DNA from 2 places in the Arthrobacter sedimenti genome. Region 2 is predicted to be linked to the other one. Evidence: riboswitches for the same ligand, from Rfam matches in the RefSeq annotation. Region 2 holds a riboswitch; the other holds the start of a gene.
The links. Region 2 has a riboswitch for glycine ahead of gcvP (aminomethyl-transferring glycine dehydrogenase). Riboswitches for the same ligand answer to the same signal wherever they lie in the genome.
Positions count from the first base shown of each region.

Region 1: it holds a riboswitch for glycine, as region 2 does, so the genes downstream of both, gcvP (aminomethyl-transferring glycine dehydrogenase) here and gcvP (aminomethyl-transferring glycine dehydrogenase) in region 2, are expected to answer to the same signal.

Region 1 covers NZ_JBHSDQ010000014.1:19,294-34,226, reverse strand. The annotation lists gene gcvP (aminomethyl-transferring glycine dehydrogenase) at 1-2,770, opposite strand, end outside; glycine riboswitch at 2,960-3,057, opposite strand; gene ACFO0G_RS19680 (TetR/AcrR family transcriptional regulator) at 3,152-3,688, opposite strand; gene ACFO0G_RS19675 (MFS transporter) at 3,773-5,326, shown strand; gene ACFO0G_RS19670 (Dps family protein) at 5,426-5,905, opposite strand; gene ACFO0G_RS19665 (APC family permease) at 6,128-7,684, shown strand; gene ACFO0G_RS19660 (AMIN-like domain-containing (lipo)protein) at 7,756-8,301, opposite strand; gene ACFO0G_RS19655 (DUF4193 domain-containing protein) at 8,474-8,776, opposite strand; gene ACFO0G_RS19650 (hypothetical protein) at 8,869-9,072, opposite strand; gene ACFO0G_RS19645 (LacI family DNA-binding transcriptional regulator) at 9,151-10,149, opposite strand; gene araA (L-arabinose isomerase) at 10,156-11,676, opposite strand; gene ACFO0G_RS19635 (L-ribulose-5-phosphate 4-epimerase) at 11,703-12,431, opposite strand; gene araB (ribulokinase) at 12,428-14,200, opposite strand; gene chvE (multiple monosaccharide ABC transporter substrate-binding protein) at 14,469-14,933, shown strand, end outside.
Region 2 covers NZ_JBHSDQ010000015.1:5,929-20,861, forward strand. The annotation lists gene ACFO0G_RS19725 (O-methyltransferase) at 1-238, opposite strand, end outside; gene ACFO0G_RS19730 (thiamine-binding protein) at 299-622, opposite strand; gene ACFO0G_RS19735 (TetR/AcrR family transcriptional regulator) at 745-1,368, shown strand; gene ACFO0G_RS19740 (hypothetical protein) at 1,549-1,776, shown strand; gene ACFO0G_RS19745 (hypothetical protein) at 1,937-2,281, shown strand; gene ACFO0G_RS19750 (hypothetical protein) at 2,377-2,634, opposite strand; gene ACFO0G_RS19755 (AzlD domain-containing protein) at 2,748-3,059, opposite strand; gene ACFO0G_RS19760 (AzlC family ABC transporter permease) at 3,056-3,844, opposite strand; gene ACFO0G_RS19765 (DoxX family protein) at 3,841-4,335, opposite strand; gene ACFO0G_RS19770 (CoA transferase) at 4,595-5,944, opposite strand; gene ACFO0G_RS19775 (glycerophosphodiester phosphodiesterase) at 5,953-6,852, opposite strand; gene ACFO0G_RS19780 (DUF445 domain-containing protein) at 6,902-8,263, shown strand; gene ACFO0G_RS19785 (LamB/YcsF family protein) at 8,396-9,145, opposite strand; gene ACFO0G_RS19790 (hypothetical protein) at 9,129-9,938, opposite strand; gene ACFO0G_RS19795 (amino acid permease) at 10,114-11,646, opposite strand; glycine riboswitch at 11,698-11,792, opposite strand; glycine riboswitch at 11,793-11,891, opposite strand; gene ACFO0G_RS19800 (hypothetical protein) at 11,855-12,034, opposite strand; glycine riboswitch at 12,182-12,282, shown strand; gene gcvP (aminomethyl-transferring glycine dehydrogenase) at 12,443-14,933, shown strand, end outside.

The sequences.
Region 1 (14,933 bases), on a different contig from region 2:
CCGGCGGGAAATACTTGTCCTGCTTGTGGTGGGCGGGGAACGCGGCCTGCTCGCGCGGGTAGGCACGGTCCCAGTCGGAGCTGACGACGGCGGCGGCAGTGTGGGGTGCGCGGCGCAGCGGTGAGTCGGCAACGGCAAAGTCCCCGTTGGCCACCTGGTCGATTTCCTCGCGGATGGTGATCATGGCCTCGATGAAGCGGTCGATCTCGGCCAGGTCCTCGGACTCGGTGGGCTCCACCATCAGGGTTCCTGCGACCGGGAATGCCAGGGTGGGGGCGTGGAAGCCGAAGTCGATAAGGCGCTTGGCCACGTCCTCGGCGGTCACACCGGTGCGGGCGGTGAGTTCACGCAGGTCCAGGATGCACTCGTGCGCCACCAGGCCGCCCTCGCCGGTGTAGAGAACCGGGTAAAACTCGTTCAGCCTCGCGGCCACGTAGTTGGCTGCGAGGAGCGCGGACTTGGTGGCCTCGGTCAGGCCCTCGCCGCCCATCAGCTTCACGTACGCCCAGGAGATCGGCAGCGCACCGGCGGAACCGAACCGGGACGCCGAGATCGCCACCCCGTGGCCTTCCTCATGGGCGGCCTTGTTGGCGTCGCCCGGCATGAATGGTGCCAGGTGTGCCTTGGCTGCGACCGGGCCCACGCCGGGTCCGCCGCCGCCGTGCGGGATGCAGAAGGTCTTGTGCAGGTTCAGGTGCGAGACGTCGCCGCCGAACTTGCCCGGCTGGGCCAGCCCGACGAGCGCGTTCAGGTTGGCGCCGTCGATGTATACCTGGCCGCCGGCGGCGTGGATGGCGTCGCACACGTCGCGGACGTCGCCGTCGTACACGCCGTGGGTGGAGGGGTAGGTGATCATGATGCAGGACAGGGCGTCCTTGTTCGCTTCGATCTTGGCCGTCAGGTCCTCGTGGTCGATGGTGCCGTCCGCTGCGGTGGCTACAACGACCACCTTCATCCCTGCCAGGACCGCGGAAGCAGCATTCGTGCCGTGGGCCGAGGCCGGGATCAGGCAGACGTTGCGCTGCTGATCGCCGCGGGAGTGGTGGTAGCCGCGGATCGCCAGCAGGCCTGCGAGCTCACCCTGGGATCCGGCGTTGGGCTGGATGGAAACCTGGTCGTACCCGGTAATGGCCGTCAGGTCCGCTTCCAGGTCGGCGATCAGTTCGCGCCAGCCAGCGGTCTGGGAGTCCGGGGCGAACGGGTGGATGGAGGCGAACTCCGGCCAGGAAATGGCCTCCATCTCGGCGGTGGCGTTCAGCTTCATGGTGCACGACCCCAGCGGGATCATGGTGCGGTCCAGGGCGAGGTCACGGTCGGAGAGCTTCCGGATGTAGCGCAGCAGCTGCGTCTCGGACCGGTGCGTGTTGAACACCGGGTGCTGCAGGTAGCCGGAGGAGCGCTCAACGGCGGCCTCCAGCCCGAAGCCCTCGCCCCCAGCAATGGAGGCGCCGAAGATGTCGGCAACCTGGGCGACGACGGCCGCCGTCGTGGTTTCATCGAGCGAGATGCCCGCCGTGTCGGCGTCGACTGAACGCAGGTTGATTCCGCGTGCTTCGGCATCTGCGACAAGTGCGGCAGCGCGTCCGGGGACGCGGACGGTTAGGGTGTCGAAGAAGCTCCCATGCAGGACCTCCACACCGGCTGCTGCCAGCGACGCCGCCAGCACCCGGGCATGGCCGTGAGTCGTTTCCGCAATGGCCTTCAGCCCGTCCGGGCCGTGGTACACGGCGTACATGGAGGCGACGATGGCCAGCAGCGCCTGCGCCGTGCAGATGTTGGACGTGGCCTTCTCGCGGCGGATGTGCTGCTCGCGGGTCTGCAGCGCCAGGCGGTAGGCAGGAACGCCTGCGTCGTCCTTGGACACGCCCACCAGCCGGCCGGGCAGCGAACGCTCCAGCCCCTTGCGGACAGCCATGTAGGCGGCGTGCGGGCCGCCGAAGAACAGCGGCACACCGAAGCGCTGGGCGGAGCCGACGGCGATGTCCGCCCCCTGCTCGCCCGGAGGGGTGATCAGGGTCAGTGCCAGCAGGTCTGCGGCCACGGTGACCAGGGCGCCGCGGTCCTTGGCGGCGCTGATGACTTTGGACTGGTCCCATACCCGACCGGAAGCGCCGGGCTGCTGCAGCACGATGCCATTGATATCGCCCTCCGGCAGGCCCTGGGAAAGGTCCGCCACTTCAACGTCGAAGCCCAGTGCCTCGGCGCGGCCCCTGACGATGGCGATGGTCTGCGGGAGGACGTCGATGTCCAGGACGGTCTTGCCATCCGCAGCGGGCTTGGCCTTGTTGGCACGGCGCATCAGCAGGACGGCCTCGGCGACGGCAGTTGCTTCATCCAGCAGCGAGGCGTTGGCGATAGGCAGGCCAACCAGGTCCTGCACCATGGTCTGGAAGTTCAGCAGGGCCTCAAGCCGGCCCTGGGAAATCTCAGGCTGGTAAGGCGTGTACGCGGTGTACCAGGCCGGGGACTCGAGGATGTTGCGGCGGATCACCGGCGGAGTGACCGTGTCGAAGTACCCCTGGCCGATCAACTGGACGGCGGTCTTGTTCTTGCCGGCGAGCTTGCGCAACTCCGTGAGGACCTCAACCTCGCTGAGGGCGTCCTGGAGGCGGAGGGCGGTTTCCTGGCGGATGACCTTGGGAACGGCCGTGTCCACCAGGGAGTCGACGGTGTCGTAGCCCACGGCTTTGAGCATGGTTTCGACGTCGGCCTGGCGGCGCGCGCCGATATGGCGGTCTACGAAGGTGGTGGAGGCTGGGGTAACCGACACGAAGGAACTCCATTTACTCAGGCGGCGCAGGGTGCGCCACAGCTATTCGGGTTCCTCCCCGCTCTGTATTGGACCTGAGAGTTTCCGCGTTGCCTGCCTGGCAGGACCCGCTTGCACCGTCGGTGAGCACAACAGTTCTTCCACTTCCCAAGGGAGGAAGGACAACTGCCTGCTGCTTTCCAGAGGCGCCTCGCCGCGGCGGTACAGGGGCCTGCGAGATTCCTGGGGAGGATTTGCTCCTACGGCGCCTGCCTGTACTTCCGGCAGAACTCTCCCGCCGCAGATCAAAGGCTATTAACTTGTTGGGTCATGACGGCCGGTGGCGGCCCTCACAACTCTCCATTGTCCTACGCCGCCGCCCCTCCCGGCAAATGGCAAATCCTACCTGCGGAGCCGCTCCAGGGCGGCGAGGAGTTCCTCCACGTCAGCGGCCGCTCCCCCCGCCGGAGCGGGCGCCACCGACAGCATGGCGTTGAAGTACAGGCCGTCACCCATATAGAGGACTGCCTTCGCCAGCCCCGGACCAACATCAGCCGCAATTTCGTCCAGCCATCGCTGCTGGATGGCCGCGAACCGGCGCCGCGTCTCTTCATGCGCCACCTCGGCAAGCCTTGTGGCGGCAACGATGGCCCTGTCCAGCGGAGTGTCTGCCCACACCGAGGAACGAATGAAGTAAGCGGCGGCGCCTTCGCCGGCTGAGGCCATGGCGTCGGCATCCTCCCGGGCCAGGCCGTCCAGCCGGTCCAGCAGAACGGCGATGAGCGCTTCCTTGTTGGGAAAGTGGTAGAGCAGGCCGCCCTTGGACACGCCGGCCTTCCGGGCGACGGCGTCAAGGGTGGCGGCGCGCTCCCCCACCTCGATCAACAGGGACTCGAAGGCATCAAGGACCGCTTCGCGGGCTACAGGCTTTCGGGGCATGCCTTCCATCATGCCCTTCCCACGGCGGTATGACGGAACCGGAAGGAGTTTTAAACTATACCGTCTGGACGGTATAGTTATTCCATGACGACTTCCACCAGCCCCGCGCCCTCACGCACGGACGGGAACGCCCCGCGGCAGCTGTGGCGCGACTGGGTGGCGCTGGGGCTGCTGATGTTTCCCGTACTCCTGGTGGCCGTGGACAACACGGCGCTGACATTCGCGCTGCCTGCCATCGCCCGCGCCCTGGAACCGTCCGGCGTGCAGCTGCTGTGGATCGTGGACGCCTATCCCCTGGTGCTGGCCGGCCTGCTGGTATCCATGGGAAGCTTCGGCGACCGGATTGGCCGGCGGCGGCTCCTGGTCATCGGCAGCATCGGTTTCGCCGCACTCTCGGCCGCCACCGCCTTCGCACCGACGCCGGAGTGGCTGATCGCCGGCCGCGCAGCCCTGGGCTTCTTCGGGGCCATGCTGATGCCGTCCACGCTGTCGCTGATCCGCAACATCTTTCCCGAGCCCAACCGCCGGCGGCTGGCAGTCGCCATCTGGGCTGCGGGATTCTCCGGCGGCGCCGCCCTCGGGCCGATTGCCGGCGGCTGGCTGGTGGAGCAATTCTGGTGGGGCGCGGTCTTCCTTGTAGCGGTACCCCTCATGGTTCCCCTGCTGGCGCTGGGGCCGGCCCTGATCCCGGAGTCCAGGGATCCCTCCCCGGGGAAGGTGGACATCCCGAGCATCCTGCTCTCCATGCTGGTCATGGTGCCCGTGGTGTACGGCATCAAGGCCGTCGCCACGGAGGGGCCGGGCGCAGCAGGGCTGGGGGCAATTGCCTTTGGCTTGGCCATGGGAGCCGTGTTCGTGCAGCGGCAGCTGCGCCTGGAGCACCCGCTGCTGGACATGTCCCTGTTCCGCAACAGTGTGTTCAGCATGGCCATAACCGCCAACATCCTGGCCCTGTTTTCCTTCAACGGGTTCATCCTGTTCCTCGCCCAGCACCTGCAGCTCCTCGAAGGAATGAGCCCCTCCGGGGCGGGAGTTGCCATGGTCCCCGCGCTGGCAGCCACAGTGGTGGCCGGCCTGGTGGTGGTGCCGCTGGTCCGCAAGGTCCGGCCCGGGTACGTGGTGGCTGCGGGGCTGGCGTTCAGCGCCGCCGGCTACAGCATGGTGACGTTCGGAAACCACGACGGCGGCCCGTCGCTGCTGCTGGCAGCCCTCCTGGTCCTGGCGCTGGGCGTGGGCACGGCGGAGACCATCTCCAACGACCTCATCCTGGGCGCCGCCCCGCCGGCGAAGTCGGGGGCGGCCGCGGCAATTTCCGAGACGGGCTATCAGGTGGGTTCCCTGCTGGGGACAGCCGTCCTGGGATCCATCCTGACCGCCTCCTACCAGCAGAACCTTCGGCTGCCCGCGGGGCTTGAGGGCATACTGCCCGGGCCCACCCTGCACAACGCCGGGGAGACACTGGCGGGCGCCGTGGAGGCGGCCAACCTCCTGCCCGCATCGCTCGGCGGGATGGTCCTGGACGCCGCCGCTTCAGCGTTCGACTCCGGGGTGCACGTGACCGCGGCAATTGGGCTGGTACTGATGGCGACGGCGGCAGGCCTCGCCGCCGTCGTGCTTCGCAAAGTGCCAAAAGCATAGCGGACGCCCACGGGAGTCCAGAAACGGACGGACGGGCAGGCCAAAGCGCCCGGCGCCGAGGAGGGATACCTCGGCGCCGGGCGCTCCGTGAAACAACCGCTACTTTGAGTCTGCAGCCGTGACCTTGGCAGTGGGCTTCATGTTTTCCGCCTGCACCATCCAGGCGAACTGTTCCAGCCGGGCGATGAATTCGTGCAGGAGGTCCGCGGAGGTGGGGTCCTCCTCATCCACTTCGTCATGGACCTTGCGCATGGTGCCTACGGCAGCCTCCATGGCAGCGACGATCCGCTCGATGGCATCTTCAGTGCTGATCAGCCCTTCAGGGAACTGGGCCAGGCTGGTGGTTTCGGCAACGGTGGAGCTGCGGCCGTCCGGAAGCGCATGCAGGGCGCGCATCCGCTCGGCGGTATCGTCGGCGAACTGGCGGGCAGCGTCCACGATTTCATCCAGCTGCAGGTGGAGGTCGCGGAAGTTGGTGCCCACGATGTTCCAGTGCGCCTGCTTGCCCTGGACGTGGAGCTCGATCAGGTCCGCAAGGACAGCCTGCAGGTTGTTGGTCAATGTCGGTGAAGCTTTCATGCATCCTCCTCAAGTGGTCCAATACTCCCGACGCTACCAGCCGCGGACACCGCGGCGGCAGGCCTTCAGGGAATTCATCAGTGAGCTTACTAATTTCGAAAACGAGTCACAAACGAATGTGATTCATAATGCGTCTTGCATCACACGGGCGGCGCCCCCATACTAAATGAACGCCATTCATATAGTGACTTCCGTCTCACAGCCTTCCCAGAAAGTGGTGCCATGACAGAGACAATCCGCACCAGTACGGCCAAACCCGGTCCGCACGCCCACGCCCCATCCGCGGACGGCGTCAGCGACAAGGGCCTCAAGGGCGGGCAGCTCGGGCTCCTCGCCGTCGTCGTCCTGGGCATTTCGACCATTGCCCCCGCCTACACCCTCACCAGCGCGCTGGGTCCCACCGTCAACGAAGCCGGCCTCCAGCTGCCAGTCATCTTCCTGATCGGGTTCATCCCCATGATCCTGGTGTCGCTCGCCTACCGGGAACTCAACGCCGACTCCCCGGACAGCGGCACTACCTTCACCTGGGTGACCAAGGCCTTCGGGCCCTGGGTCGGCTGGATGGGCGGCTGGGGCCTGCTGGCCGCCAACATCATCGTGCTGTCCAACCTCGCCGGCGTCGCCGTCGACTTCTTCTACCTCTTCCTGTCCCAGCTCACCGGCTCCCCCGAGCTCGCAGACCTGGCGGACAACAAAGCCTTGAACGTCATCACCTGCTTCGTCTTCGTGGCGCTGGCCGTCTGGGTCAGCTACCGCGGGCTGCACACCACCAAGCTGGTGCAGTACAGCCTGGTGGGCTTCCAACTGCTGGTCCTCGGCCTGTTCGTGGGCATGGCGTTCGCCAACTGGTCCACCTCGGAAACGGCCATCCCGTTCAGCTGGGACTGGTTCGACGTCACCAAGATCGAAACCTTCGGCCAGGTTGCCGCCGGCATCTCCCTGTCGATCTTCGTCTACTGGGGCTGGGACGTCTGCCTCACCGTCAATGAAGAGACGGCCAACGGCAAGAAGACCGCCGGCGTGGCAGGCACCCTGACGGCCGTCATCGTCCTTGCCATCTACCTCCTGGTCAGCATCGCCACCATGATGTTCGCCGGCGTCGGAGATACCGGCAACGGCCTGAACAACGCCGAAAACCACGAGAACATCTTCACCGCGCTGGCCTCCCCCATCATGGGCCCCTTCGCCATCCTGATGTCCCTGGCCGTGCTCTCCAGCTCCGCAGCATCCCTGCAGTCCACGTTCATGTCGCCGTCCCGGAGCCTGCTGGCGATGGCGCACTACGGTGCACTGCCGGAGCCGTTCAGCCGCATCAGCAGGAAGTTCGCGACGCCCGGCTTCGCCACCATCGCTGCCGGCATCATCTCCGCGGGGTTCTACGCCGTGATGCACGTGGTCAGCGAGAACGTCCTGAACGATACCATCCTGGCCCTGGGCCTGATGATCTGCTTCTACTACGGCCTGACCGCCCTGGCCTGCACCTGGTACTTCCGCCACAGCCTGTTTAACAGCGCACGCCACTTCCTGTTCCGGCTGGTGTGCCCGGTGGTGGGCGGCCTGGGCCTGTTCGTGGTGTTCTTCCAGACCGCCATGGACAGCCTGGCCCCGGATTTCGGCAGCGGTTCGGAGGTCTTCGGCGTGGGCCTGGTGTTCATCCTGGGCATCGGCATCCTGGCCCTGGGCGCCGTCGTCATGCTGGTCATGTCCCGCACCCACCCGGGCTTCTTCCGCGGTGAAACCCTGAAGCGGGATACCCCCGCCCTGGTGGTTCCGGAGTAAAAACCCCCGCAGGAAAGGTGCCGCGCCCCTGATGGGGCGCGGCACCTTTTTGGTTTACGACGACGGACCGGTCACCAGTAGTGCGCCACGTCGATCACCAGCCGGGAGCCGGAGCCGGGACCGTCCAGGGTGAAGACCCGGAACGGCAGGCGGGCCCGGACGCCCAGGCCCAGACTTGTATAGCCTTCGAAGCTTCCTGCGGAGACTACTTGGCGGAAGGTCTGGTAGCCGGACACGTTGCTGAGTTCATTCCTGTCCGCGGGGCTGTAGGTGGCGTTGCCGTTCTCGTCATAGGAGGGCGCCTTGATGCTGATGTGCAGGCGCGCACCGCCCCGGACCGGAATGAAGGCCCCGGAGCCCTCCTGCTCGATCCGCGGCACATACTGCACCGTATAGGCCACCGCAGGGCCGTTGAGATCCACCACCAACCGGTCGAAGCAGTAGTGCTGCCCCGTGCGGACATTGGTGACGGATGCGGTACCGGTGTCCTGCCCGGACTTCGCCAGCGAGCCCCAGGTGAGCCCGCAGTAGGGAGCCGCCGAGGCAGGTGCCTGGACCACGATTCCCAGCCCTACAGCCAGCAGGACCGCTGCGAGCCAGATGGAGAACTTTTTCATTGCTGTACCATCCAGGATTCAAAGCCATTGGATGATTCCAGCGTAGGAGTGTTCCTTGCCCGAGACGAGGGGTCATTTTGATAACGACGGCGGCCGGAGATAAATAGCGCAGGACCAAAAAGCGCCGGCCACCCGAGGGGGTGGCCGGCGCCGGGAAAACCAGGAAATAGTTTTAGCCTTCGCAGTCGCGGCAGTACTTCAGGCCGTTCTTTTCACGGGCAACCTGCGAGCGGTGGCGGACCAGGAAGCACGACGAGCAGGTGAACTCGTCGGACTGCTCGGGAACCACAATGACGGTCAGTTCCTCGTTGGACAGGTCGGCGCCGGGCAGGTCGATACCTTCAGCGGTGTCGTTTTCGTCGACATCGATAACCGCGGTCTGCGCGTTGCCGCTCCGTGATGCCTGGAGGGCCTCGAGAGAGTCAGCAGGCGACTCTTCTTCCTGCTTGCGTGGAGCATCGTAATCGGTAGCCATAGCGTGTTCACTTTCGTTGCTGCGCAGCGCCATTTCAGGCACCTCAGTGAAGCAGTTTAGGGCATTACCACGCTAGTGGCGCAATAGTGTGTTTAACCAGACATCGTGCTGGTTTCGGGTGCTGCCAGCGCATGCTCGGAGCGGGCCTGCTCCGCGCCTGCGGACACCCCGCTCAAGGCCGGCAGCCAGCCCCAGCGGGTGGCGTCAGCCATGGCGCCGCCGGCCAGGGACTCGGAGTCATACGTGAACGTGTCCAGCAGCCAGTCGCGGAGCCGGATGAGCAGGGTAGCCGTCATGCCTGCCAACGTACGCAGCGATTGTTGTGGCCACGTTTCGCGGGGGTCTCCCCCGGATTAACTTCGCTGCCGGCAGTTTCAGGCCGGCGGGGCGGTGCTGCTGCGCAGGACGAGTTCGGGCTCCACCACCAGCGTCTGCGATCCCTCGGCGCCGTCCAGTGCCCTGAGCATCAGGTCCATGCACCGCCGGCCCAGTTCTTCGAAGTCCTGCCGGACCACCGTCAAGGGCGGGCTGAAGTAGCCGGCTTCGGGCTGGTCGTCGAAGCCCACCACGGAGACGTCCTCCGGCACCTTGATTCCTGCCTCATTCAACGCCCGCAGGACCCCCAGGGCCATCTGGTCGTTGCCTACAAACAGCGCAGTGGCACGGGGGCTGGCTGCCACCTTGCGGCCTATCTCATAACCGCTGCCGGCGCTCCAGTCACCCTCGAACATGAGATCGGCGTCGAGGCCGGCCGCGTCCAGGGCGCCCCGCCAGCCATCGGCGCGGGCCACCGCGTCGATCCAGTCCTGGGGCCCCGCCACGTGCCCGATACGGACGTGCCCCTGCCCGATGAGGTGCTTCACCGCCAGTTCCGCCCCGCGGCGCTGGTCCACTTTGACGCCGCCAACGGCGTCAGTGCCTGTGGTCCCCACGGCCACCACAGGCACTCCGATGGGCAGTTCCGCGAGGGCGGCAGGCATCTCCAGGTGCGGAACGATCACCACGATGCCTTCCACCGACTGGTCCAGGAAGTGCCGGACGGCGGCCAGGATCGCATCGCGGTTGACCTCCCGCAGGGCAGCGACGCGAACGAAGTACCCAGCATCCCGCGCGGCGCGTTCCACCCCCAGCAGGGTGTTGGCAGGCCCGTACTGCGACAGTTCACTGGCCAGGACCCCGATGGTCTGCGAGCGCCGGGTAACCAGGCTCCGGGCAGCGGAGTTGCGGCGGTACCCCAGCTGGGCAATCGCCGCCTCCACTTTCTCCCGCGTCCCCTTACTCACGTTCGGGTGGCAGTTGACCACCCGTGACACGGTCTGGTGCGAGACCCCGGCCAGCTCCGCCACGTCCTCAAGCCTCGGCCGCCGCACCATTTTTGGTCAGATCCCCCCGGCCAGCCTGTAGTAGGCGGCGTTCCAGTTCAGGTCCTTCTTGAACTGGCGGATCGTGGTGCCTTCATCAATGGTGAGCAGTTCCGTTTTGGCGATTTCAGCGAAGTCCTCGAAGACGTCCATGCCCACCTGGGTGGAGAGCACAGTGTGGTGGGCGGCGCCGGCGGTCAGCCAGGCGGCGGCCGAGGTGGCGAAGTCCGGCTTCGGCTCCCACAGCGCGCGGGCCACCGGGAGGTTGGGCAGCGGCTGGTCCAGGGGAACGACGTCGACGGCGTTGGCCACCAGGCGGAAGCGGTCCCGCATGTCGGACAGGGCGACGACGACGCCCGGGGAAGCATCGGCGTCGAACACCAGGCGGACCGGGTCTTCCTTGCCGCCTATGCCCAGCGGGTGGATCTCCAGCCGCGGCTTCTGCGCGGTCAGGGAGGGGCAGACCTCCAGCATGTGGGCGCCGAGGATCTTCTCGGACCCCGGCTCCAGGTGGTAGGTGTAGTCCTCCATCAGCGAGGCGCCGCCGGGCAGGCCGGCGCCCATCACCTTGGCGGCGCGGACCAGGATGGCGGTCTTCCAGTCGCCTTCGGCGCCGAACCCGCAGCCGGCAGCCATGAGCCGCTGCACCGCCAGGCCGGGCAGCTGGCGGAGCGCACCAAGATCCTCGAAGGACGTGGTGAACGCCGCGGAGCCATTGGCTTCCAGGAAGGACCGCAGCCCCAGTTCAATCCGGGCCCCGTACCGCAGCGATTCATGCCGTGCCGCGCCTGCGCGGAGCTCCGGCACCACGTCATACATGTCCTCGTACTCCGCCACCAGGGCGTCGACGTCGGACTCTGCAGCGCCGTGCACGGCGTCGGCCAGTTCGTTGACGGACCAGGTATTAACCGCGACGCCGAAGCGCAGCTCGGCTTCGGTCTTGTCGCCTTCGGTGACGGCCACGTTGCGCATGTTGTCGCCGAAGCGGGTCAGTTTCAGGGTCCGGACGGCGGCCCAGCCCGCCGCGGCGCGCTGCCAGGAGCCGACCTGACGCGCAACCTCGGGATTGGAGACGTGCCCGACGACGGTCTTCCGGGCAATGCCCAGCCGGGACTGGATGTACCCGAACTCGCGGTCGCCGTGCGCGGCCTGATTCAGGTTCATGAAGTCGAAGTCGATGTCGGCCCAGGGCAGGTCCCGGTTGGCCTGCGTGTGCAGGTGCAGCAGGGGCTTGCGCAGCAGGTCCAGGCCCTGGATCCACATCTTGGCGGGGCTGAAGGTGTGCATCCAGGCCGTCACGCCGATCACGGAATCATCCGAGTTCGCCTCCAGCGCGGTGCGGCGGATGGCGTCGGAATCGGTGAGGACCGGCTTCCACACTATGCGCACGGGCACCGCGGAGGATGCGTTCAGCTGGTTGGCGATCTCCTGTGACTGGGCGGCCACCTGCTTGAGGACCTCCTCGCCGTAGAGGTGCTGGCTGCCGGTGAGGAACCAGACCTCGTAGCCGTCGAGGGAAGTGTTTGCTGCGGTGCTCATGGGTTCTCCTGGGAAAGTTTGGGGCCCTATTGGCCGTAGACGTTCTGGTAGCGGGCGTAGAGGGAGTCGATGTGGTCCTGGTTGATGGGCAGCGGGTCACCGAGCTGCCGGGAGATATGGACGGTGCGGGCCACTTCCTCGCACATGACGGCGGCCTTCACGGCGGACCGGGCATCCTTGCCGATGGTGAAGGGGCCATGGTTTTGCATCAGGACCGCAGGCGAATTGGAGTTCTTCAGCGTCTCCACGATGCCGTGGCCGATCGAGTCGTCGCCGATCAGCGCAAACGGTCCCACCGGAATCTCGCCGCCGAACTCGTCACCCATCATGGTCAGCACGCACGGGATGGCTTCTCCCCTGGCGGCCCAGGCGGTGGCGTAGGTGGAGTGGGTGTGCACTACCCCGCCCACCTCGGGCATGTGGCGGTACACGTAGGCGTGCGCGGCCGTGTCGGAGGACGGCGACAGGGGCGGGTTGCCCCAATCGACGGTACCGCCGCCACCGACGTTGGTGCCCCGCACCGGGGTGCCGTGCAGGTCGGTGACAATCATCTGCTCCGGAGTCAGGTCCTGGTAGGAGACGCCGGAGGGCTTGATGACCATGAGGTCGGTCCCGGGTACGCGGGCTGAAACGTTGCCCGCGGTCCAGACCACCAGTTCGTACCGGGTCAGCTCGGCGTGCAGCGCGCACACTTCCTCACGGATCCGGGCAATGGTTTGCAGGATCGCCGGGGTTACACCGGTCCCGGCGGTCATGCGGACACCTCCACAGCGGGTGCCGGCGGGTTGCCGGTGCCCGGCAGGTCAGTCCGTGCCGCTTTGCGCTGGATGGCCTTGAGCCGGTGCATGACGTCGTTGCTGCCGCGGCCGAAGTAGTCGTGCAGCACCTTGTACTCCTGGAACAGTTCGTCGTAGGCGGCCACGTTTTCCGGTATCGGGGTGTACACCTCTCCGGGTTCGGCACCCATGGCGGCGGCAGCTTCGCGGATGTCCGCGTAGGCGCCCGCGGCCACGGCGGCGTGGATGGCCGAGCCCAGCGCCGGGCCCTGCTCCGAGCCGATGGTGGACAGCTGCAGGCCGGTGGCGTCCGCGTAGATCTGCATAAGGAGTTTGTTCTTGAGCAGGCCGCCGGCCACGATGAATTCCTTGACCGGGACGCCGGCGTCGCGGAAGGCGTCCACGATGGTGCGGGTCCCGAAAGCCGTGGCTTCAAGCAGCGCCCGGTATGTGTCCTCGGGCCTGGTGGCCAAGGTCTGGCCCACCACAATCCCGGAGAGCTCGTGGTCCACCAGGACTGAGCGGTTGCCCGAGTGCCAGTCGAGGGCGATCAGGCCGTGCTCCCCGATGGCCTGCCGCGACGCGAGTTCGGTGAGGTATTCGTGGATGCCCAGGCCCGCATCCCTGGCAGCCTGGTGGTATTCGGGCGGCACGCCGTACTTGGTGAACCAGCCAAAGATGTCCCCGACGCCGGACTGTCCGGCCTCGTAGCCCCAAAGGCCCGGCACGATGCCGCCGTCCACTGCCCCGCACATCCCGGGCACTTCGCGCAGTTCCGTGCCGTTCATGACGTGGCAGGTGGAGGTGCCCATGATAGCCACCAGCTGGCCGGAGTCCACTGCTTTGGCAGCCGGGGCCGTGACGTGCGCGTCAACGTTTCCCACGGCCACGGCGATGCCCTCCGGCAGTCCGGTCCAGGCAGCAGCCTCGGCGGTAAGGGTGCCTGCGGCATCCCCCAGCCGCCCGAAGGTGTGCTCCAGCTTGGAGCTGACGAAGTCTTTGAAGTCCGGGTTCAGGGCAGCAAGGAAGTCCTCGGACGGATACCGGCCGTCCTGGTAAATCCCCTTGTAACCCGCCGTGCAGGCGTTGCGGACGTACCGCCCGCACAGCTGCCAGACGATCCAGTCCGCCGCCTCAACCCAGTGGTCCATGGCGGCGTAGGCTTCCGGGTCCTCTTCCAGCAGTTGCAGGCCCTTGGCGAACTCCCACTCGGAGGAGATCAGCCCCCCATAGCGCGGAAGCCAGTCCTCACCCCGGTCGGCGGCGAGCTTGTTAATCCGGTCAGCCTGCCCCTGCGCCGCGTGGTGGCGCCAGAGCTTCACATAGGCATGCGGCCGGGTGGCGAAGCCCGGCAGTTCGTTCAGGGGGGTGCCGTCGGCCTTGACGGGCACCATGGTGCAGGCGGTGAAGTCCGTGGCAATGCCCACGACGGCGGCAGGGTCGATCCCTGCGTCAGCCACCGCGGCGGGGACAGCCCTGCGCAGGACTTCCCGGTAGTCGTTGGGCACCTGGAGTGCCCATTCGCCGGGAAGCCTCGAGGCGTGTCCATTGGATTCCGCGCCCGCTGTATCTTCGGGGAGGGAATCGGTGACCACCGCATGCGGGTACTCGTGGACAGCGCTGCCGAGTTCCCTGCCGTCGCGGACCCGCACCACCACGGCGCGGCCGGACAGGGTCCCGTAGTCCACCCCGATGACGTACTGATCAGCGCGGGGGTCGGAGCTGGATGTGGACAAAGTCTCTGGCATGGGTTTGCCTCCGTCCGGGAGGCGGGCGGCCTCTTTACCGGGTTTGTAGGGGTCGGGGTCAAGCTGTTTTGCTGCAGCAAGTGTGAACGCTAACAACGAAGAAGTCAATGGACTCGAAAAAGTTGCGAAAATTCCCCTTCGCGCTCTTGTTAGCGTTCACAAACCAGTCTATATTGAACCGACACATCAACAATGTGGCCAGGACCAGGGAGCTTCGGTGCTGCCTGTCCAACAACACTTCGCGGCGATGCTGCCGCGGAAGGAGAAAATGGTGAGAATCAAAAAACTCATGGGCGCGGTGGCCCTTGTCCTCGCCCTGACGGTGGGCGCCACCGGCTGTGGCTCCCGCGGCGGAGCCGCCACCGAATCCGGCAGTGCCGCCAAGCCCAGCGATTCACTGGTCGGGATCTCGATGCCCACCCAGACCTCCGAACGGTGGATTGCCGATGGCGCCAACGTGGAGAAGTCGCTGAAGGATCTTGGCTACAAGACGGACCTCCAGTTCGCCAATGACGACATCCCCACCCAGGTGTCGCAGATCGAAAACATGCTGACCAAGGGCGCCAAGGCCCTGATCATCGCCGCCATTGACGGCACCACCCTGACTGACGTCCTGGCCAAGGCCAAGGACCAGAACGTCAAGGTCATCGCGTACGACCGCCTGATCAACGGCACCCCGAACGTGGACTACTACACCACGTTCGACAACTACACCGTGGGCGTGCAGCAGGCC
Region 2 (14,933 bases):
CCATCCAGATGGTGCTGTAGCCGGCCAGCGTCCCGATCTCCAGGATCCGGTGGGCGCCGGACAGCTGGACCAAGAGCTTCAGGAGCTTCCCGGCATTCGGCGCCACCTCGATAGGCGGCATTCCCGCTTCCGCAGCCGCGCGGATGGCTTGCTGGACAGCCGCATCCGGATGCACCACGGCGCTGGACAGGAACTCCTCAGTGGCAATCCACTCCGGCCGGGGCTTGTGCTCGAACATGGCCACAGTTTGGCACGCGGCGTTACGGCGGTCCAGATGCTTTGGCCCCTCCGGACAGGCTTAGGGCTCCTGCGCCAGGGCGTTCTCCAGGCGGTCCACTTTCGCCGTCAACTCGCCGCTGTATCCGGGCCTGATGTCCGCCTTAATCACCAGTGAGACGCGGCTTCCGTAGCGGCCCACGGCCTCGGTTGCGCGTTTTACGACGTCGAACACTTCATCCCACTCGCCCTCGATGGTGGTGAACATGGAATCTGTCTGGTTGGGAAGCCCAGACTCCCGGACGATCTTCACCGCGGCGGCGACGGCGTCGTGCACTGACGCATCGTTGGGCCGGGAACCTTCGCTGGGAACGCCTGACGGAGCAACAGAAAATGCAAGCAACATGCCCCCAGTCTCCCACGCGGCCGCCGGCGAGTTACCCGGGAAAACCGGCTGCCCTCCGTCACATAAGGGCCTACCCCGGAGTAACCGTGTTGGCCGCAGGCTCCGTTGCTACCCTTTTGGGCATGAGCCTCGCAGTCGCCCGCAAGCCCCTCCGCGCAGACGCAGCGCGGAACGTGGACAAGATCATCACGGCGGCGCGCCAGTGCTTCCGTGAGTTCGGACCGGACGTGCCGCTCCAGACCATCGCCACCACCGCCGGCGTGGGGCCGGCCACCCTGTTCCGCAACTTCGCGGACAAGGAGGAGCTGGTGCTTGCGGCGCTCAACCGGCAGCTCCGGCTCACGGTGGACCCGGTCATGGACGGAGCGCTGGCCGATATCGACGCCGCAGCCGGGCTGCTGCGCGTCCTCGAAGCCCTGATGGCGGCCGCAAGCGACGATGCCAACCTGTTGTGCGCTGTGGCAGGGCGCCGTGAACTCCTCCCCGGAATCACGGGATCGCTCATGGACTCCATGGGTGTGCTGCTGGTTCGGGGACAAGGCCAGGGAAGCCTGCGCACTGACATTTCCATGACGGACATGTTCCGGCTGCTGGCCATGCTGATTGGGGTGGTAGACACCATGGAACCCGGCTCCGATGCCTGGCGCCGGCCGCTGGCGCTTGTCGAGGACGCCATCCGCACCGTCCGTCCGTCGCGTGCGCTGCCCGTGCTGGTGCCGGTTCCGGCTGCCGCGCCCAGCCTGTAACAGGCCGGGCCCTGGCAGGCCCGGCCCGCTGTTTACCGGGTTCCTCTTTGGCCGGGTTCGTTGTTAGCGCCGGGAAGGTGCAATAGACTGCCACTTGGGGTTAGGCAGCCAGCCTCGGTACTTCCAGCGGGAGCGACCCATGCACTTTGTGCCTATCCGCCGTTCGACGGCTGCGCTGCAATGAATCACTCAAAGCTTCTCCACTACCTCACCGATCCCCGCGGGCCCGAGGAGGTCCTCCCTGCGCTGACCGCCGGGGAACTCGTCGAACTGCTTGACGCGCTGTACCAGAACCTTGACACCCCTGAGCCAGAGTTCGGCGCACAGGTTTGGTATGAGATGGGCGTGGAAGAAACGTGCCGTCGCCGGGCAGTGTCGCCGGGCGGCGCCGCCCACGGAGTGGCTTAGCTGACTGCCGCATCCGGCAGCGCCTCGCCGCCGTCCCGCATTACAAAGCGTCCTGCAATACCCGACAGCAGAGCGAAAGGCCAGGCTTCAGACCTGCAGTGGGAGTTGCCCCCTACCCGTTGCTTTCAGTTTCGCCGTGTTGAGACTGGCCTGGGGCTTGATGATGCGTTTGCGCTGCAGCCTGCTCATCACCACGCTGTTCATGACCCTGCTGTTCATGGCCCGGGTACCCATGTCCTTCATGCCCGTGGTGGTGCTCGTGGAACTCGTTGGGAACGTGATCCTTCGCTTCCATCAGGTGCTGCTGGAGTTTTTCTTCGGCATCACGGCGCCTCCTTGCCGTGTCCCGCAACTCCCGGGTCGACTCCGAACCCCTGGGATCCAGGTAGGCGGCCCGCTGCTTTCCTGTCTGCTCTGCCGCCGGCACCCCGGCGCCCTGTTCTTCCCTGGCGTTCCTGCCGGTGTCCTCGGTGCCCTGGCCGTCCTGCGGCTCAACCGGCCGTGACTGTTCGTCCATCTCGATACCTCCTTTGGTGGCCGCCTGGGTGTGGGCTGCCTCTCTTCCAGTGCACCACACATGGCACCCGGAAGGTGCCGGCGCTAGGCGCTGCCGGCTTCTTCCCGCCTGCGCATTTCCTGATGCACCAGGGCCTGCAGCGCCGGTACGGGCGACGCCGGATCGACGTCAAGCGCCTCGCGCAGCCTTTGGGAAAGCATCTCCAAGTCCTCTTCCGGCACGTCCGAAAGCCTGGAAAAACGCCTAAAGAAGCGTTTGGCAGGCAGCCCTGCCCGTCGTCGGGCGTTTTTGTGACGGGGCTTGCCCGCTAAGCCCCCTGCAGGATGCAGCTGATTTTCCATGGTCGCCGTTCATAGGAATGCCATGGCCAACTGCATAAGCCGATCTCATAGTACAACCGGCACCTGGCAGTTGAAGTGACCTGGATCACTATCCGGCGCAAGCGGTGCGACCGCTAACTCCAGCCCAGGAACCTCAACAGCGCCGCCGTGCCGGCTCCGGCGATGACCACCACCAGGAAAGGAGCCCGGAGCGTCAAGGCGATTGCAGCCGCGCCAAGCGCGCCAAGCCTCGCGTCGGCGGCAAGACCCTGCCCTGACACCACCGCGTTCACCACGGTCAGCGAAGCGAGCAGGCCGATGGTCATTGTCCCTGCGATGCGTGATGTGCGCGGGTCCTCGAGGAATTTGGCGGGCATAAAATACCCCACGATTTTCCAGGCGTAGGCCAGGGCGCAGGCAATCAGCAGCCAGATCCACAGGCTCATGTACCCGCCTCCGGATCCGCGCCTTCGGGGCGCTCCGCTCCCGGACGGGTGCCGGCGGCGTCCTGGTGATGTCCGGGATGGTGTGTGTAAGGCTCGACGTCGGGCTCCAGGCCTTCGTCACGGCGGCCATGGCTGAACCACCCCACGAGTGCAGCCACCACGGCGGCAACAAGGATGGGCACGCCCGGAGGCACGAAGGGAACCGCCACGACGGTGGCCACGGCGCAAACGGCCGCGATGGCGATGGGTTCCCGCCCCTTGAGCCGGGGCCATAGCAAGGCAAGGAAGGCTGCGACGGCAGCACCGTCCAGCCCCCACTGTTTGGGATCGCCCAACCCGCTGCCGGCGATCGCGCCCACAGCCGTGAAGAGGTTCCACAGCACGTACACCCCAACTCCGGCTGTCCAAAAACCGCGGCGCTGCTCCGCGGGGACTGTCTGGCCGGTACTGGTCGCCGTGGATTCATCGATGGTCAGCTGGGCCCCGACGTACTTGCGCCATCCGGTTGGCCGCAGTAAAGCGTTCAGCTGCATGCCGTAAATTCCGTTGCGCATGCCCAGGAGGGTGGCGGCGCTCATGGCTGCGATGCCCGATCCGCCGCCGGCCACGACGCCAATAAAGGCGAACTGCGATCCACCGCTGAAGAGGAGCAGGCTCAAGGCCATCGCCTGCCAGAAGTTGAGCCCTGACGTCACCGCGAGCGCGCCGAAGGAGATTCCATACAAGCCGGTGGCGATGCTGATGGAGAGGCCTACCCTCACCGCCGGCGAGGCCAGGAGCTTCACACCCGCCCTCCGTGCTGCTCTGTGGGCAGGGCGGGTTTCCGGAGACTCCAGGCCCACAGGATCAGGGGCGCCTGAAGCGGCAGGCGCACGGTGTGGATCTTCCGACGGCGGGGAGTACCGGCCGGCCCGTACGCCCGCACGAGGGCGTCCACATGCCCGGCCAGGAATGCGGTGAACATGGCAGTGAGGGCGGTGGCCGTCAGTTTTCGCGTGGGCGGCAGCAGGATTCCGACGGCGGCGGCCAGCTCCAGCAGGCCGCTCACTGCGATCCACTCGTCCCGGGACAGGAGGGCCAGAGGATGCTGCGCTGTGGTGCCCGCGTCCCCTGTGCCCTGGTCGGCGTTGCCCTGGTCTCCTGTGCTCTGGTCGCCGCTTCCTTGGTTGGTGTCGGGCGCCGGATCCTGGCGGCACAGGTAGTCCGGAACCACCTCCCGGTAGAAGCCCGGATCCCGGAAATGCTTGCTTGCGCTGGCCAGCAGGAGGGCGCCCATGGCAGCCGCGGAGAGGTTCTGGGCGACTGGGCCCTGAAAGGACGGGCGCGAAAACGACCGGCGCGAAAAAGGCCGGCCCTGTGTGGACAGGCCGCGTATGGACAGGCTCCGAAACGCGGGGCCGGGCCAAAGAAAAGACATGGAACCACTCAATCACAGCAACTGCGACGGCCAGAAACCGGCGGCTGCCGCAAGACGGTGACGTCAGAAAAGGCATTGTGCAGCTGTCACGCCGGGCATCTGTCGCACTGCGCACCTGTCACACCCAGGCGAGCGGCGAACCTCCATACGGCGGTGGCGGAAATGGGTAGTCCAGGGGCTGGCCCCCATCCGTCAGCGGAGGCCCAATGTAGCGGAGTTCGCCATAGGTGCTGTCCGTGGACCGGTAGTCGGGGGCGGACACTTCTGAAGGCCGTTCCGTGTTCCTGCCCAGCGAGAAGAGTTCCTCGGCAGTCCGGGCGAGGGACAGGTGCGCGGCGCCCCCTGTCCCGGCCTCCCGGCGTCGGGCCAGCAGGTGGATGGCAGCCGCAGCGACGCCGTAGCCTGTGGCGTGGTCCAGTGCCTGGACGGGCAAGGCACCCGGGCGCCATTCGCCGTCGTGGTTGTCCTTGCCGTAGACGTGCGCGATTCCGCACGCTGCCTGGACGATACTGTCGAAGCCGCGCAGCCCGCTCCAGGGACCGGCACTCCCCCAGCTGTCCAGGGTGACCACCACAAGCCCGGGGTGCGAGGCCAGCAGTTCCCGGGGATTGAGCCCGAAGCGGTCCAGGGCGCCGTGCCGGTATCCGGCAACCACCACGTCCGCGGCCGGCAGGAGTTGCCGGAGCCGGTGCTGGTTACCCGGCAAACTGAGATCGGCTTCGGCGCTGCGCTTGCCGAATGCCGTGTCCACGAACTGGTCTTCAATCTCGGGGAAGGCAGGCGGGTCGATCCGCAGGACATCTGCTCCGAGGGCCGCGAGCAGGCGGGTGGCAACTGGTCCCGCGATCACGCGGGTCAGGTCCAGGACCCGCAAGCCTCGCAGGGGCAGAGCCTCCGCCTGGCCGCTGCCCCGTCCGGCGCTGTTTCCGCCCGAACTTTCCTCGCCAAAATCCCGCAGCCCCAGCCCGTCAGCCGTCCCGTCCGCGAACTCGAAGGCAACCCAAGCTCCCAGGCTGGCCGCACGGCCCATGTCCGAGCCAAGCCATTCGCTGCGCGTCCTGACTGCGGCAGCGATTCCGGCATTGCTTTGGATGGCCGCCTCGGCTTCCAGTGCGGCCATGGAGCGGAGCCGCCGCTCCGCTTCCTCGGGCGAGGTGGCGCCGAGTGCCTGCAGCAACCGCTGCTCGTGGTGGGGGTAGTTGGCGTGGAGGCGGATCCACCCGTCGCCGGTACGGTGGAAGCCGGAAAGGGGCGCGAAGCCCTGCGGTTTGCGCCCGGCAATGCGCAGGTGGCCAAAGGAGTCGAAAGCTGCTGCGGTGAGCGCAGACGTAGTCCTGAACAGGCCGGGCTTACCGGCATATAGGTTGACGGTGGCCGCCGCGGCCTCCACCGAACCCAGTGCCAGGCCTTCGACGTCGAGCGGGCCGGCCCACCAGCGGCGTGGGGAGTACGTGACCGTCGCATTCACGGCAGGCCCTACTTACCCTGCGGCGAGGCCATCCGGAGTTGGTCAAGGACACGGCCAGGAACATTGGTGGTGATCTCCTGGATGCCCAGGTCCTGGCAAAGAGCCACATCCTCTGGCGAATCAACCGTCCACACGCGGAAGCGCCGGCCCGATTCGAGCCAGCGGCGGACGGTGGCCGGGCGCTCCCGGACGTAGTCGATGCCGGGGCCGGCCATGCCCACTTCCCGGTCGTCCAGGATGCGTTCCCCCTCCAGCTGCGTGGCCTTCATCAGGTTGGCGATGGCGCCCCCGGTAAGTGGTCCCACGCCCAGCCCGCCACGGATCTCATGGATGGTGAGGTCGTCCACGAGCTGGCAGATGTATTGCGGCGGGACGGAAAGGAGCAGGTGCCGGACGGAATCGGGGTTGAAACTCATGAAGGTTACAGCCACGTTGTCCACCGTGGAGCTTTGCGGGTCCCAGCCCTCGCTGCGGAGCACCTCCAACACCCGGTCCTCAAGTTTGAGCTGGTACGGGCTGGGGTGCTTTAGCTCGATGGCCAGCTTCATGGGCCGGCCCGCTCCCCGGAGAATGTCCAGAAGCTCCGCAAGCGTGAGGAGCTGTTCCGAGCGTGCCCCATATGCTTCCGGGATGCGGGCTCCCTTCCAGGAGGAGAAGTCCAGCTGCTGCAGCTCCCGCAGCGTCCGTTCCGCCACCGGACCGGTTCCGTCCGAGGTGCGGTCCAGGTTGGCGTCGTGCAACAGGACGACGTGCTGGTCCCGGGTCAGGTGGACATCGCACTCCACCCCGTCGGCGCCGTCGGCCAGGGCCTGCAAATAGGCGGCGCGGGTGTGTTCGGCATAGGCGCCGCTTGAACCGCGGTGGGCAAAGACCAGCGGCCGCTGCGGCACTGACTCGTCAGTTGTCATGCTCACACGGTAGCCGACCGGCCCCCGCCTTCGGGGCTAGGCTTGGCACATGCAGGTGAACTCTGAGGCAACTACCGGGCCAACCACGCAGGAAGCACCCGCCGAACCAGCGCAGCAGGCGAGGTCCGGCACCAGGGCGGCAGGCGCCGTCGTACGCGGCCAGCTTGGTGCCGGTGACGCCGAAAAGGCGGCAGCGCTGCGGAAGATGAAGCTGCTGGCACTGAGCCTGCTTATTGCCATGGCGGTGATTTTTGTCTTCGCGTTTGCCCTGCAAAAGGACTATCCGTGGCTGCAGTACGTGCGCGCGGCCGCGGAAGGCGGCATGGTGGGTGCGCTGGCCGACTGGTTCGCGGTAACGGCCCTGTTCAAGTACCCCATGGGCATCAAGATTCCGCACACAGCCATCATTCCGCGGCGGAAGGACCAGATCGGCGCTTCCCTGGGCGAATTCGTGGAAACCAACTTCCTGTCCGAACAGGTGGTCCAGGACAAGCTGGCGAGCGTCAACATTGCACGCCGGGCAGGTCAATGGCTTTCTGCACCCGCCGGCGCGGACCGGGTGGCCAAGGAGGGTGCAGCGCTGATCCGCGGCGCGTTCAAGGTGTTGAATGACGACGACGTCCAGGCCGTCATCGAGGGAATGGTGCGCAAGCACCTGCTCACTCCGCCATGGGGACCTCCGGTGGGCAGACTGGCGGAGCGGATTTTCCATGACGGGCACCACCACACGCTGGTGGACCTGTTGGTGGACCGTGCCGCTGACTGGGTGGACGACAATCACCAGACAGTGACCCGCCTGGTGTCCGACCGCTCCCCCACCTGGGTTCCGCAGTTCGTGGACGGGCTGGTGGGCGACAAGGTCTACCTCGAGATCCTCAAGTTCGTGCGCGCCGTCCAGGCGGACCCCAGGCACCAGGTGCGGCAGTCGATCGACAAGTACCTCAACGATCTCGCCCAGGACCTTCAGCATGATCCCGCGATGATTGCGCGCGCCGAGGACATCAAGGCCCAGGTGCTGGGCGATCCCGAGGTGCGCGAGCTGGCGTCCCGGACGTGGGGCACCGTGAAGAACGCTTTGCTGGGTGCCGTGGACGATCCGGACAGCGAGCTCACCGTCAAGTTCAAGGCAGCGGTGCGTGATTTCGGGTCGCGGCTGGTGGACGATCCCGAGCTGGCCGGGAAGGTCAACGCCTGGATCGGTGACGCCGCAGGCTACCTGGTCCGGACCTACCGTTCAGACATCGCCGGGGTCATCACGGACACGGTTGCGCGCTGGGACGCCGAAGAGACCTCGCAGAAGATCGAGCTCCAGGTGGGCAAGGACCTGCAGTTCATCCGCATCAACGGCACAGTGGTGGGGTCCCTGGCGGGCCTGGCAATTTTCACGGTGGCGCAGCTGATCTTTGGGTGATTTCGCCGCGGATAAATTCCGGCGCTGCGCACATTCCTTTTCGACCCCCGCATTTGAGGTGCATAAAGGAACGTGCGCAGCGAGAAGGCTTACGACGACGGCGGGCGGCCCGGTCAGTCCGGCACCACGCCCCTAGGCGAAGGCCTCCAGCTCCACGCCTGCGGCCTCAAGCCCAGCACGGATGCGGGCCGCCATTTCCAGCGCTCCAGGGCTGCCGCCCTGTAAGCGCAGGGAGTCCGGCCGGACCTTGACCACCGTCCCGTCCATGGCGATCACTTCCCCTTGCGTTGCCAGCCGGACAGCGCGCTCAACCACCACGTCAATGTCGTGCAGGACTGCGTCCTCTTCGGAAAGCGGCACCAGGCTGCCGTCGGCGAGGTACGCCCGGTCGGCGAAGGCCTCGATGAAGACCGGGTTCCCGGCTTCCTTGGCCTGCTTCACCAGCTCGGAGCCGGGGAAGCCCAAAATGGGAAGGCCCGGGTCATAGGCATTCACTGCCGCAACCACGGCCGACGCTTGGTCGGCGTCGGAAATCAGTGCGTCGTACAGCGCTCCGTGTGCTTTCACGTAGTCCACCGAGGCACCCACGGCATGCGCGACGCCGTCGAGCGCCCCCAACTGGTACAGCACGTCGCCGAACAGCTCGTCGAAACCCATCCCCAGCGCGCGCTGCCCATAGCCCGCCAGGTCGCGGTAGCCGAGGTGCGCCCCCACGGTGACATCGAGTTCGTACGCTGCGCGGCAGCTGTCCAGCATGGTGACGGGGTCGCCCGCGTGCAAGCCGCAGGCCACGTTGGCGCTGGTGATCAGCTGGAACATGGCCGGGTCGCCTCCTGCCGTCCAGGAGCCGAATGACTGGCCTACGTCAGCGTTGAGATCCAAGTATGTTGCCTTCCAGCGTAAGGTTGTCCGGTCCGGCAGCTGCGGTCAGCTCCCCGGGAATGGTGTCCGGCATCGGCCCGAACGCCTCACGGGCATTCTTGGCCACCGCACGGCCCATGACGAGGTTACCGGCTCCACCTACAACGGCCCCTATGCCGAACGGGAGCGCCCTGCCGAACAGGGCAGTACCCTGCCGCTTGAGCAGGTTCTTGAGGAAGGCGTGCTGGATACGCTTGCGTACACTGCCGAAGCCCGGCCCCACCATCGACTTGGAGAGCACATTGCCCCAGTTATTGGCGGCGCCGTTGCCGCTGCCGGAGGCCTGGCCACTCAGCGTTCCCAGCAGGGCGGTACCCTCCTCGCCGAGCATGATGGCCATGACCATGGTGCCGGCCTTCTCCGGGTTGGTGAGGCGGATGCCGTGAAGTTCGGCCAGCGAGGTTGCGTACAGTGCCGTTGCTTCCAGGAAGCCCACGGTGGCGGCGGCGGACAGTCCCAGCGACGCCACAGTGCCAATACCGGGTACGACGGCGGTAGCGCCCACCACGGCGCCGCCACCGGCGACAGCACGCAGGTAGTCGCGCTCGGCGATGTCCGCCAACTGGGCAGCCGTTGCGCGGGGGTGCTTCTTTTGGAGCCGCCGGATGTAGCCAACCACCAGCGGCCGCTGGATCTGCACCGCCTTCAGAAGCATGTTGTGGACGCCGGGCTTGGGCTTGCCGTCGGAGTCGAACATGGTTCTGTGGGCGGTTTCCTGTGCGATACGAAGTGCGGGATTGCTGCGCCGGGCCATGGTCACCTTCATTCAAATCGACCTGCAGCGGGAGGCTGCCGTGCTCTTTCCATCCTATGTGGATAAACACTAAGTATGCTTAACTTCCGCGCCCGGCACCGGCGGGCGGGCTACCTTGGCAGGCCGGACCCATCATTGGATCCAACGCACCTGCCCGGCAGCCCGCCGTCGGCCGTTACTTCCTGGCCTGCTCTACCTCTTCGGCGGACACCCCGGCGGCGCTCCGTCCGGCTGCCACCGCGGCGTCATTGCGAAGCTCGGCGCGGAAGACCTCGAAGCGGGCAAGGTGTGCGGGTCGGCGCCGCAGGACGGCCCAGGCCACGCCAAGGACGGCGAACCAGGTGGGCGTCACCAACAAGGCGATGAGGGTGTCCGGTTGGGTGGTCAGCGCCCAGAGGACGAACGCGAAGAACGCGTAGACAACCCAGACCGCGGGGATGCCGCCGGGCATCTTAAAGTTCGACGCCGCGTGCAGTTGGGGGCGGCGGCGACGGAAGGAGATGTAGCTGGCCAGGATGATCGACCAGACGAAGATGAAGCAGACGGCGGACACTGTGGTCACCATTTCGAACGCCTTGCCAACGTCCTGGCCGGCGTACATGAGGACGACGCCGGAGAGCAGCAGCACGCAGGACAGGAACAGGGCGTTGCTGGGCACCTTCCTCGTGGACAGGCGGCTGAAGATGCCCGGCGCGTCGCCCTCCTGGGCAAGGCCGAAGACCATGCGGGACGTGGAGTAGATGCCGGAGTTGGCGGAGGACATGGCCGAGGTGAGGACCACCAGGTTGACCACGGTGGCCGCGGCGCCGAGGCCGGCCAGGGAGAACATGCCGATGAAGGGGCTGTGGCCAGCGGCGAACTGGGTCCACGGGGTGACGGCCATCAGGATGACCAGCGCGCCCACGTAGAACAGGAGTACGCGGACCGGGATGGCGTTGATGGCCTTGGGCAGGGTCTTCTCCGGGTTCTTGGCCTCGGCGGCGGTGGTGCCCACCAGTTCAATGCCGACGAAGGCGAACACGGCGATCTGGAATCCGGCTACGAAGCCCATGAATTCGTTGGGGAAGAACCCGCCGTGGCTCCACAGGTTGGTGAAGCTGGCCGTGCCCGTGTCGGACTGGAAGCCGGTGAAAATCATGAAAAGGCCCACGATGATGAGCGCAGCGATGGCGACAATCTTGATGAGGGCGAACCAGAACTCGGTCTCGCCGAAGGCCTTGACCGTGGCGAGGTTCAGCAGGAGCAGGATGCCGATGGTGGCCAGGCCCGGGATCCAGAGCGGCAGCGCCGGCCACAGTTCCTTGGAGTAGCCGGCGATGGCGATAACGTCCGCGATGCCGGTGATTACCCAGCAGAACCAGTACGTCCAGCCGGTGAAGAAGCCGGCCCACGGCCCCAGGAGGTCCGCAGCGAAGTCGCTGAAGGACTTGTAGTTCAGGTTGCTCAGCAGCAGTTCGCCCATGGCGCGCATGACGAAGAAGAGCATGAATCCGATGATCATGTACACGAAGATCACGGACGGGCCGGCCGCGGAAATGGTTTTGCCGGAGCCCATGAAGAGGCCGGTGCCGATCGCGCCGCCGATGGCAATGAGCTGGATATGGCGGTTGGTCAGCTGCCGTTCCAGGTGGGGAGGCTCGCTGCGGACCGCCGTGCGCGCGCCGTTGCGCGCTGGTTCGCCGTTGGACGTGGGGGGATGAATCGCCATGAGGAACTCCATCGGTAAAGCGGCATTTTGGGTACCGCAAAAGATTTGGTTCCTCCCCGCTCTGTAGGGAACCTGAGAGTTTCCGCAGCCCAAGCCGCTTGCACCGTCGGTGAGCCAGGGCATGCCTGGCTGCTTTCCAGAGTTGCCTGTCCGCGGCGGTACGTGGGCCTGAGAGTTTCCTGGGGAGGGTTTGCTCCTACGGCGCCTGCTAAATGTACCCGGCAAGGCTCTCCCGCCGCAGGTCGAAGGCATGTTCAGTTGGAAACCGCAGCCCGTAAGGGCCGCAGCGGTCATGCGTCGGGACGGGCGCCGGCAGTCGGACTGCTCCGGATACGCTGAGCCAGCCGCAGACGGCGCCAATCCCGGGGATCAGTGTGGTGTCCGTCACGATGCAATGTCAAACCCTTCCTGACACAACCGGAGCAGGACGCCGTCATCTTCCTGTATCTGGCCCGCTTCAGGAGCCCGCGATTTGCCACCGGCCGCATATCCCGATACCTTGTGAGCCGAATCACCCACATTTGAATAAGCCTTTCGAGCTGTGACGGGAGAGTCCTCCCGGCGAAACACCGGGCAGGCGCCGTAGGAGCAAATCCTCCCCAGGAATCTCTCAGGCCCACGTACCGTCATGGCGAGGCGACTCTGGAAAGCAACCGGGCTTTTGCCTGGTTCACCGACGGTGCAAGCGAACCCCTGCCAAGAGCAGGCAACGCGGAATCTCTCAGGTCCAATACAGAGCGGGGAGGAACCCATCCCACGCCGTGCCACCTTCGGCCGGCCAGAACTGGAGTTCCTCATGACGATTCAATCGCTTCCAACATCGTTTGTTGACCGCCATATCGGCGCGCGCCGCCAGGCCGACGTCGACACCATGCTCAAGGCCGTGGGCTACGACAGCGTGGACGGCCTGGTGGACGTTGCCGTCCCGGCCTCCATTCGGCAGGAAACCGCCCTCAAGTTGGCCGATGCCCTCAGCGAGGTTGAGGTCCTCACGGAGCTGCGCAAGCTCGCCGGCAAGAATAAGACCGCCGTCCAGCTGATCGGCCAGGGATACTTCGACACCGTCACTCCGCCGGTGATCCGCCGCAACATCCTCGAGTCCCCTGCCTGGTACACCGCTTACACGCCCTACCAACCCGAGATTTCCCAGGGCCGGCTCGAGGCGCTGCTGAACTTCCAGACCATGGTGCAGGACCTCACGGCACTCCCGGTGGCCAACGCCTCGCTGCTGGACGAGGCCACCGCGGTGGCCGAGGCCGTGCTCCTGATGCGGCGTGCCAATAAGAACAAAGACGCCAGGGACGGCAGGACCGTCCTGGACGCCGACTGCCTTCCCCAGACCATCGCCATCGTGAAGGGCCGCGCTGAGGCGCTGGGCTTCGAAGTTGAAGTGGCGGATCTCTCCAAGGGCCTGCCGGAAGGTGCCATCAACGGCGTCGTCCTGCAGCAGCCCGGGGTTTCCGGCCGGGTATGGGACCAGTCCAAAGTCATCAGCGCCGCCAAGGACCGCGGCGCCCTGGTCACCGTGGCAGCTGACCTGCTGGCACTGACCCTGATCACCCCTCCGGGCGAGCAGGGCGCCGACATCGCTGTCGGCTCCACCCAGCGCTTTGGCGTGCCGCTGTTTTTTGGGGGGCCGCACGCCGCCTACATGGCCGTCCAGAAGGGCATGGAACGCTCGCTCCCCGGCCGCTTGGTGGGCGTCTCCAAGGACAACGCCGGCGCCCCTGCCTACCGGCTGGCTTTGCAGACCCGCGAGCAGCACATCCGCCGCGAGAAGGCCACGTCCAACATTTGCACCGCGCAGGCATTGCTGGCCATCGTTTCCTCCTTCTACGCGGTTTACCACGGCCCGGATGGACTGAAGGCCATCGCCGAAGGCGTCCACCACAAGGCACGCGTCCTGGCCACCGCCCTCGCGTCCATGGGCCGTGAACTGGTCACCGATTCCTTTTTCGACACCCTCACCGTGCGCGTCCCGGGCAAGGCCGCCAAGGTGATCACCGCCGCTGAAGCCCGCGGCATTAACCTGCGCTTTGTCGACCAGGACACGGTGGGCGTCTCCCTGGACGAGACGACGACGGCGGCAACGCTGTCCGCCGTCGCGGTCGCCTTTGGCGCGGGTCCGGTGGGCGACGCCGAAGGCTTCGAACTGCCTGAATCGGTCCTGCGCACCTCCGGCTACCTGGAGCACCCGGTGTTCAACACGCACCGGTCCGAGACGCAGCTGCTGCGCTACATCCGGAAGCTGTCGGACCGGGACCTGGCCTTGGACCGCACCATGATCCCGCTGGGGTCGTGCACCATGAAGCTGAACGCCACCGCGGAAATGGAAGCCATCTCCTGGCCGGAGTTCGCCTCCATCCACCCGTTCGCCCCAGACTCCCAGACCGAGGGCTGGCGCGAACTGATTGCTGGTCTTGAATCAGACCTGGCCGAGATTACCGGGTACGACCAGGTTTCCATCCAGCCCAACGCCGGATCCCAGGGTGAGCTCGCAGGCCTGCTGGCGATCCGCGGCTACCACCACTCCCGCGGTGACCAGCAGCGCAACGTCTGCCTGATCCCGGCCTCGGCGCACGGCACCAACGCCGCCTCCGCCGTCCTGGCAGGGATGAAGGTGGTTGTCGTGGCCACTGCATCTGACGGCACCATCGACCACGAGGACCTGACGGCCAAGATCGAGGCGCACAAGGATGTTCTGTCCTGCATCATGATCACCTACCCGTCCACCCATGGCGTGTACGACGGCGACGTCCGTGAGGTCTGCGATGCCGTGCACGCCGCCGGCGGCCAGGTATATGTGGACGGTGCCAACCTGAACGCGCTCGTTGGGCTGGCCCAGCCGGGCAAGTTCGGCGGCGACGTGTCCCACCTGAACCTGCACAAGACCTTCTGCATCCCGCACGGCGGCGGCGGACCCGGTGTTGGCCCGGTTGCTGCCAAGGCCCACCTGGCACCATTCATGCCGGGCGACGCCAACACCGCCGCGCACGAAGCCGGCCACGGGGTGGCGATCTCGGCCTCGCGGTTCGGTTCGGCCGGCGTGCTGCCCATCTCCTGGGCCTACGTGAAGCTGATGGGCGGGGAGGGCCTGACCGAGGCCACCAAGTCCGCGCTGCTGGCTGCAAACTATGTCGCCACCCGGCTGAACGAGTTTTACCCGGTTCTCTACACCGGTGAAGGCGGTCTGGTGGCGCACGAGTGCATCCTGGACCTGCGTGAACTCACCGCCAGGACTGGTGTGACCGCCGAGGACGTGGCCAAGCGCCTTATCGACTTTGGCT